2 regions of the Mesorhizobium sp. M0923 genome follow, and region 2 is predicted to be linked to the other one. Evidence: predicted binding sites of a transcription regulator. Region 2 holds the regulator's gene; the other holds the start of a gene.
What was found. The regulator LexA, encoded in region 2, represses DNA repair genes until DNA is damaged. The targets are predictions, from matches to a motif close to TGTTCNNNNTGTGTTCNG.

Region 1: NKH89_RS05395 (PA0069 family radical SAM protein) is a predicted target of LexA. The motif match lies at 1,367-1,384, and genes of this name have one in related genera.

What each region holds. Positions count from the first base shown of each region.
Region 1 is NZ_JAMYNW010000002.1:338,197-341,601, forward strand. It holds gene NKH89_RS05385 (hypothetical protein) at 1-614, opposite strand, end outside; gene NKH89_RS05390 (glycosyltransferase) at 804-1,307, opposite strand; gene NKH89_RS05395 (PA0069 family radical SAM protein) at 1,459-2,613, shown strand; gene rnhB (ribonuclease HII) at 2,780-3,405, shown strand, end outside.
Region 2 is NZ_JAMYNW010000001.1:502,369-505,773, forward strand. It holds gene NKH89_RS02415 (ComEC/Rec2 family competence protein) at 1-1,191, shown strand, start outside; gene lexA (transcriptional repressor LexA) at 1,185-1,916, opposite strand; gene kynU (kynureninase) at 2,388-3,405, shown strand, end outside.

The sequences.
Region 1 (3,405 bases), on a different contig from region 2:
GAAGCCATGTTCTTGTCGGCGTCCGAGACGCCACCGGTCGGAAAGCTCCACCAGACGCGGGTGGTGATCAGCTTGGCCTGGCTGCCGAGATAGTGCGCTGCGATGTCGAGGAGTAGCGGATCGAGCTGCACGGCGACCGCAGCGTTGCAGTCGAGGACCCGCTCGAAATAGTGGCCGCTGAGCAGCGGGCGGCCGAAATGCTTTTCTGCATCGGCGTGTTTTTCGGGCAGGAATTCCAGCCGGCGGTCGAAATTGCCGAAGCATGGCGTGTGCTCGGCGAAGCGGGCGATCTCCTCATGGATGGCGGCTGGCAGCGTCAGGCCCGAATAGAGCCCCTCCGTCCGCAGCGCGCCGACGACGGCATCGCGATCGACGCCGGCGAACATCGTTTCACTGACATTGCGCGCCGGCCGAACCGGCTTCGCACCGCGCCAGTGCAGCCGCCGCGCCGGCATGGTGCGCGCCAGCATGAACATCGGCAGCCATGCCGGATTCTCGCGAAGGTCGGAAAGATAGGTCGGAATGCGGGCGGCGATGCGGCGCAGCGTACCGCCGTTGCGTGCGATCGCCTCGAGGCTTGCAGCGCCGGACTTGTCAGGGCTTGAAAGGGTCATCGGGGTCCTCAAATGTCGAGGGAACAGCATCGACGATAGTCGTCGTCGCCGCTCCGGCACACCCCAAACCCATTCGCCCGTATCGCTGGGAATGGTAACCCCCGGCCAGATTTTGTGCAATGCACAATAAACGACAACCCGCCAGAAAATTTGCTTGGGCGGCGTTTCCTAGGCCGGGATGGTAAGCCGTCACTTCCGCGGCGCCACCCAGATCTCGGCGTGGAGCCTTCTTGTCGCCAGGCCGCGGGCGATCGCTTCGGCGCTGCGGGCGCTCTTAGACAGCGCGGCGGCCTGACGCTTGCTGATCACCAAGCCTTCGGCGAGAGCGCGATTTCCGGCAAAGACCCGCGACAGGAACGGCGCGCGGCTGCCGCGTGCCCGTGAAAATCGCGCCGCCATGGTTTGCCTGGCCGTATGGGCGACGACCTCGTCGATCCAGCCCTCCCCCAGCCGCGCTCCCGGTTCCAGCAAAAGCAGCCAGTCGCCCTTGGCCTGCCTGATGCCGGCGGCGATGCCGCCGCTGACATAGTGGCAGCCGGCATGTTCGGCGACGCGGTGCGTCTGATCGGTCGAGCCGGTGTCGCAGACGAGAACGTCGCGCACCACGCCTTCGACCGCGCCGCCGATCAGCGAGGCGAGCGTGCGGGCGAGGCCCTCCTCGTCATTCAGGGTTTCGATCAGGACGCTGAGCATGTTTAGCCGAATAGCGGAAAGCGGTGGGCAGCGCCAGTTTTTGCGGCACGCCGCGAGAAAGTTCTTGCTTTGTTCCACTCGGTGCGATAGGAATACATTCATGAGCAGAGCGATTCGACAGCGGGCGGACAGTCCCTGGGAAAGGGCCAAAATGGAACAGATCGTGCGTGCCGACATTGCCGCCTTCGGCGCTGGCAGGGCCGAGATGGCGAATGCGATGATCGAGCAGAGCGGCATGCGCGTCCGCCCAGACCGCAATCGCGGCAGGTCGGCGGGCATCAATCCGTCCGGCCGTTTCGAGCCGGTCAGCCGGCATGTGTTCGACGACGGCTGGAATTCGCTGGAGGAGCTGCCGCCCTTCAAGACCGAGGTACAGGTCGAGAAGCCGCGCACCATCATCACCCGCAACGAATCGCCCGACATCTCCTTCGACCGCTCGATCAATCCCTATCGCGGCTGCGAACATGGCTGCGTCTATTGCTTCGCGCGGCCGACGCACAGCTTCATGGGCCTGTCGCCGGGGCTGGATTTCGAATCGAAGCTGTTTGCCAAGCCGGATGCGGCGCGGCTGCTCGACAAGGAATTGTCCAGGGATAATTACCAGCCGCGCACCATCGCCATCGGCACCAACACCGATCCCTACCAGCCGATCGAGAAGCAATACCGGATCATGCGCGAGATCCTCGAAGTGCTGGAGGCGCGCGGGCATCCGGTCGGCATCGTCACCAAGTCAGCGCTGGTGACACGCGACATCGACATTCTGTCACGCATGGCCGAACGCGGGCTGGCCAAGGTGGCACTGTCGGTGACGACATTGGACAGGATGCTGGCCAGAACGATGGAGCCGCGCGCGTCGACGCCGACCAAGCGGCTGGAGGCGATCAGGCAGCTTTCGGACGCCGGCATTCCGGCCTCGGTGATGGTCGCGCCGATCATCCCCGGACTGACCGACTCGGAAATGGAGCGCATTCTCGATTCGGCGCAGGCAGCGGGCGCGCGTGAAGCGGGCTATGTGCTGCTGCGCCTGCCGCTGGAGGTCGCGCCGATCTTCAAGGACTGGCTGCTGCGCCACTATCCCGACCGCTATCGCCACGTCATGTCGCTGATCCGTTCGATGCGCGACGGCAAGGACTACGATTCGGAATGGGGCAAGCGCATGAAAGGCTCCGGCCCTTATGCCTGGCAGATCGGCCGCCGTTTCGAGATCGCCGCCAAACGGCTCGGCCTCAATGCCGAGCGGCGCTCGCTGAGGACCGACCGGTTCGTCCCCGCCGCCAAGGCAACCGAGCAGCTGATGCTGCTGTGACAAAGCGTCTCGCGCCAGCCGCTTGAAGCGGCCGCAGCAGGCGAAAAATCCCGTCCGGCCTGTCCTGTCCCCGGGCTTGCAGACGGTAGCCCCTCCTGGTCCGGTGCCCCGCCCGACCCGGAGGGGACTTGCGGAGAATCGGAGCCGATGCGAACCTCGCCGCACCATGGCTCGCCCGCGTTCCGATTCTCCGCTTCTCTTCGAAATCGTCGAGAAACCCGACTTCTCGTTCGAGACGAAGGCGATGGCCGAAGGCCTGTGGCCGGTGGCGGGGATGGACGAGGCCGGCCGCGGCCCGCTCGCCGGGCCGGTGGTGGCTGCAGCGGTGGTGCTCGATCCCGCCAACATCCCCGACGGCCTCGATGATTCCAAGCGGCTGACGCATTTGCAGCGCGAGGCGCTGTTCCTGAAAATCCTCGGCTCCGCACTCGCCGTATCGATGGCCTCGGTCAGCGCCGAAGGCATCGATGCCTCCAACATCCTCAAGGCCAGCCTGGAGGCGATGCGCCGTGCAGTGGCCGGCCTGTCAATCCGGCCGAAGCTGGCGCTGGCCGACGGCCGCGACGTGCCGCCCGGCCTGCCCTGCGAGGGCAAAGCGCTGATCAAGGGCGACCAGCGCTCGCAGTCGATCGCTGCAGCCTCGATCGTCGCCAAGGTGTTGCGCGACCGCATGATGTGCGGCTGCGGCAGCCATCATGCGCGTTACGGCTTCGAGCTGCATATGGGCTACGCCACTGTGCGCCATCGCACGGCGATCGATCTGCACGGGCCAGTGGCACGGCTGCACCGCGC
Region 2 (3,405 bases):
GCGATCTCGGCCATCGCGGTCATTCTGGTGTCGCCGCACGAGGTGGTCGGTCCGAGCTTCCAGATGTCCTTCGCCGCGACGGCGGCCCTTGTCGGCGCCTATGCAGGCTGGTCCGATTACCGCGCCGGCGGGGCCACCACGCCGCCGCCCCGGCGGTCGCCGCTACGCTTTGCCACTAGAAAGGTACTGCTGGGCATGGGCGGCCTAGCGATGACCTCGATCATTGCAGGGAGCGCCACGGCGCTTTTCGCCATATGGCATTTCCAGCGCGTGGCGCCGCTCAGCCTGTTCGCCAATCTGGCCATCATGCCTATCATCTCACTGGTCGTCATGCCCTTCGCCGTCCTCAGTGCGCTGGCGATGCCGTTCGGCGCGGATGGGCCTTTCCTCTACGTGATGGGCAAGGGGCTGACGGCGATGATCGCCCTGTCCGGGTGGATCTCCGAGCGCTCGCCGATCGATGCGGTCGGGCTGATTTCGCTGAGATCTGTCCTTTTGGTGACGATCGCCCTCGTCATTGCCAGCATGGCGACGACCTGGTTGCGGCTCGTGGCCCTTCCTTTTGCGCTCGCCGGCTTGCTAACGACAACGCAGACGCGCGTACCCGATGTATTGATCTCGGAGGACGCACGGCTCGTCGCGCTGCCGATCGGCAGCGGTGAACTCGCGGTCAACCGGGCACGCCCGAATGAGTTCACCATCGACAACTGGAAACGCGCGCTCACATCAGAGGCTATCGTCGCGCCGGAAACACCTGGAAAGAACGATCCGCAATTCGACATTGCCGATCCGGCCGACTTACCGCCGGGCATGCCGTTCATTTGCACGGACGGTCTCTGCCTTGCCAGGCATCCATCCGGCGCGATCATCGCGCTAGCCAATGACCGCGATACTGCACGGCCAGCCTGCGCCTTTGCCAGCTTGATCGTCATCGACGACGCCACCGCCCATAATCCCTGCTACTACGACCGGCTGGTCCTCGTCGTCACCAAACGGCAACTGGCGCGCGCGGGAAGTGCGGCCGTCTATTTCGATCCACAAGCGGCAACACGCGCCGAAATCCGCTTCGCCGTCGAAAAATCATACCGGCCCTGGCACGTGCAGCGGAAATTTTCCCGCGCGGCGCGGGGCATGCCGCCATACCGCAGAGCCGACAAGCCAAAAGCCGGCGCCAAGGGCGCAGCTCAGTAGCGGCGGATCAGCCCAACGAGCTTGCCCTGCACCTTGACCCTGTCTGGTCCGAAGATGCGCGTCTCGTAGGCCGGATTGGCGGCTTCCAGGGCGATCGAGGCGCCCTTGCGGCGGAACCGCTTCAGCGTCGCTTCTTCCTCGTCGACCAGTGCCACCACGATCTCACCGGGGCTCGCCGTATCGGCATTGCGGATGATCACCGTGTCGCCGTCGAAAATGCCAGCCTCGATCATCGAATCGCCTTTGACCTCCAGCGCATAATGCTCGCCGCCCATGATCATGTCCGGCGGCACCGAGATCGAATGCGTCTGGTGCTGGATGGCATCGATCGGCACACCGGCGGCGATGCGGCCCATCACCGGGATCGACACGGCGGCGACGACATCGTCGTCATTGCCGGCTGCAGGCATGCGCGACGATGTCGGCTTGCCCTGCCGAGGACCTTGCCCAAGACTGCCCTGGATGACGCTCGGCGAGAACTTGCGTGCCGCATTGAGGCCGGGGGCGATCGAATCGGGCAGGCGCAGCACCTCCAGTGCACGGGCCCGGTTGGGCAAACGGCGAATGAAGCCGCGCTCCTCCAGCGCCGTAATCAGCCGGTGGATTCCCGATTTGGAAGCCAGGTCGAGCGCTTCCTTCATCTCGTCGAAGGAGGGCGGGATACCGCTTTCCTTCAGCCTTTCGTGGATGAACATAAGCAGTTCGTGTTGTTTGCGTGTCAGCATAGCGACCCCCAACAGAATCAGAAAAACAAACCCAGAACAAACACTATCTGTTCCAGTTGTGTTCCGCAACTGTTTAAAGTTTAATGAATGTGTTAGGGCTCGGGAAACGATACCACTCACCAAACCGGAACGCTGCATTTTCACCGCCGCGGGCGTCATCGCCTTGATTCTGCTTTCGTTTGCGGCCTCTGGGTTCCCAGAAGGCGGCACTGGTATCGGCCGTCAGCCGGCAAAGGGCACGGAATTGAAGCCGTATCGACTGTGCGGTTTGGTCAATGCACCGTGAACGAAACGAACTCAAAACGCCAACCTTGGGTTGGCTTGGCTCCTGGTTTCCACCGCGTGGTCAGGCAACTTGTCGCCGGTGGAGCCTTGCTGCGCGATACCAGGTAATGGAGAACCGCTCGTGACCGATGGATGCCGTCGATGCGTGTCCGGCGTTGCGGTGAATCTTGGGGGAGCAGACAAATCATGACAGGAATTCGCGATCTCGTTGCCATAAGGGCGATGGATGCTGCAGATCCGCTGCGCGCGATGCGCGACCGCTTTGTGCTGCCGCAAGGAGTGATCTATCTCGACGGCAATTCGCTAGGGGCCGCTTCGCGTGCCGCTTTCGATGAATTGAGCAAGGCAGCGACCGAAGAATGGGCGCATGATCTCATCCGCGCCTGGAACACGGCCGGCTGGTTCAACATGCCGCTCGAACTCGGCGACCAGCTCGGGCGCCTGATCGGTGCCGCGGCCGGCCAGACGGTGGTCTGCGACACGACATCGGTCAACATCTACAAGCTGCTGCACGCCGCCATGGCCATGCGGCCGGAGCGGCAGGTCATCGTCGCCGAGGGCGACAGTTTTCCGACAGACCTCTACATGGCTGAGGGTGTGGTTTCGACGCGAAAAGATACGCTGCTGCGCCTCTCGGGGGTCGACGCGCCGAGCATCGAAGAGCTGATCGACGAACGCACCGCCGTGGTGCTGGTCAACCACGTCAACTACAAGTCGGGCGAACTGCGCGACATGCCGGCGCTGACGCGCAGGGCCCAGGAAGCCGGGGCGATGATCGTCTGGGATCTCTGCCACACCGCCGGTGCGATGCCAGTCGAGCTCGACACGGCAAACGCCGATTTTGCCGTTGGCTGCACCTACAAATATCTGAATGGCGGACCGGGCGCGCCTGCCTTCATCTATGCGGCTGAGCGGCATCTTGCCGACATCCAGCAGCCGCTCACCGGCTGGTGGGGCCATGCACGGCCCTTCGCCTTCGAGCCAGGCTATGCGGCCGGCACCGGCATCCGCCGGTTTCTGTGCGGCACCCAGCCGGTCCTGTCGATGCGCACGCTGAAGGGCGCGCTCGACATCTGGAACGATGTCGACATGACGGCGGTGCGCAAGAAGAGCATCGCGCTGGCTGATCTGTTCATCGAGCTCGTCGAGGCAAAGTGCGGCACTTACGGGCTAACGCTCGAAAGCACGCGCGACGGGGAAAAAC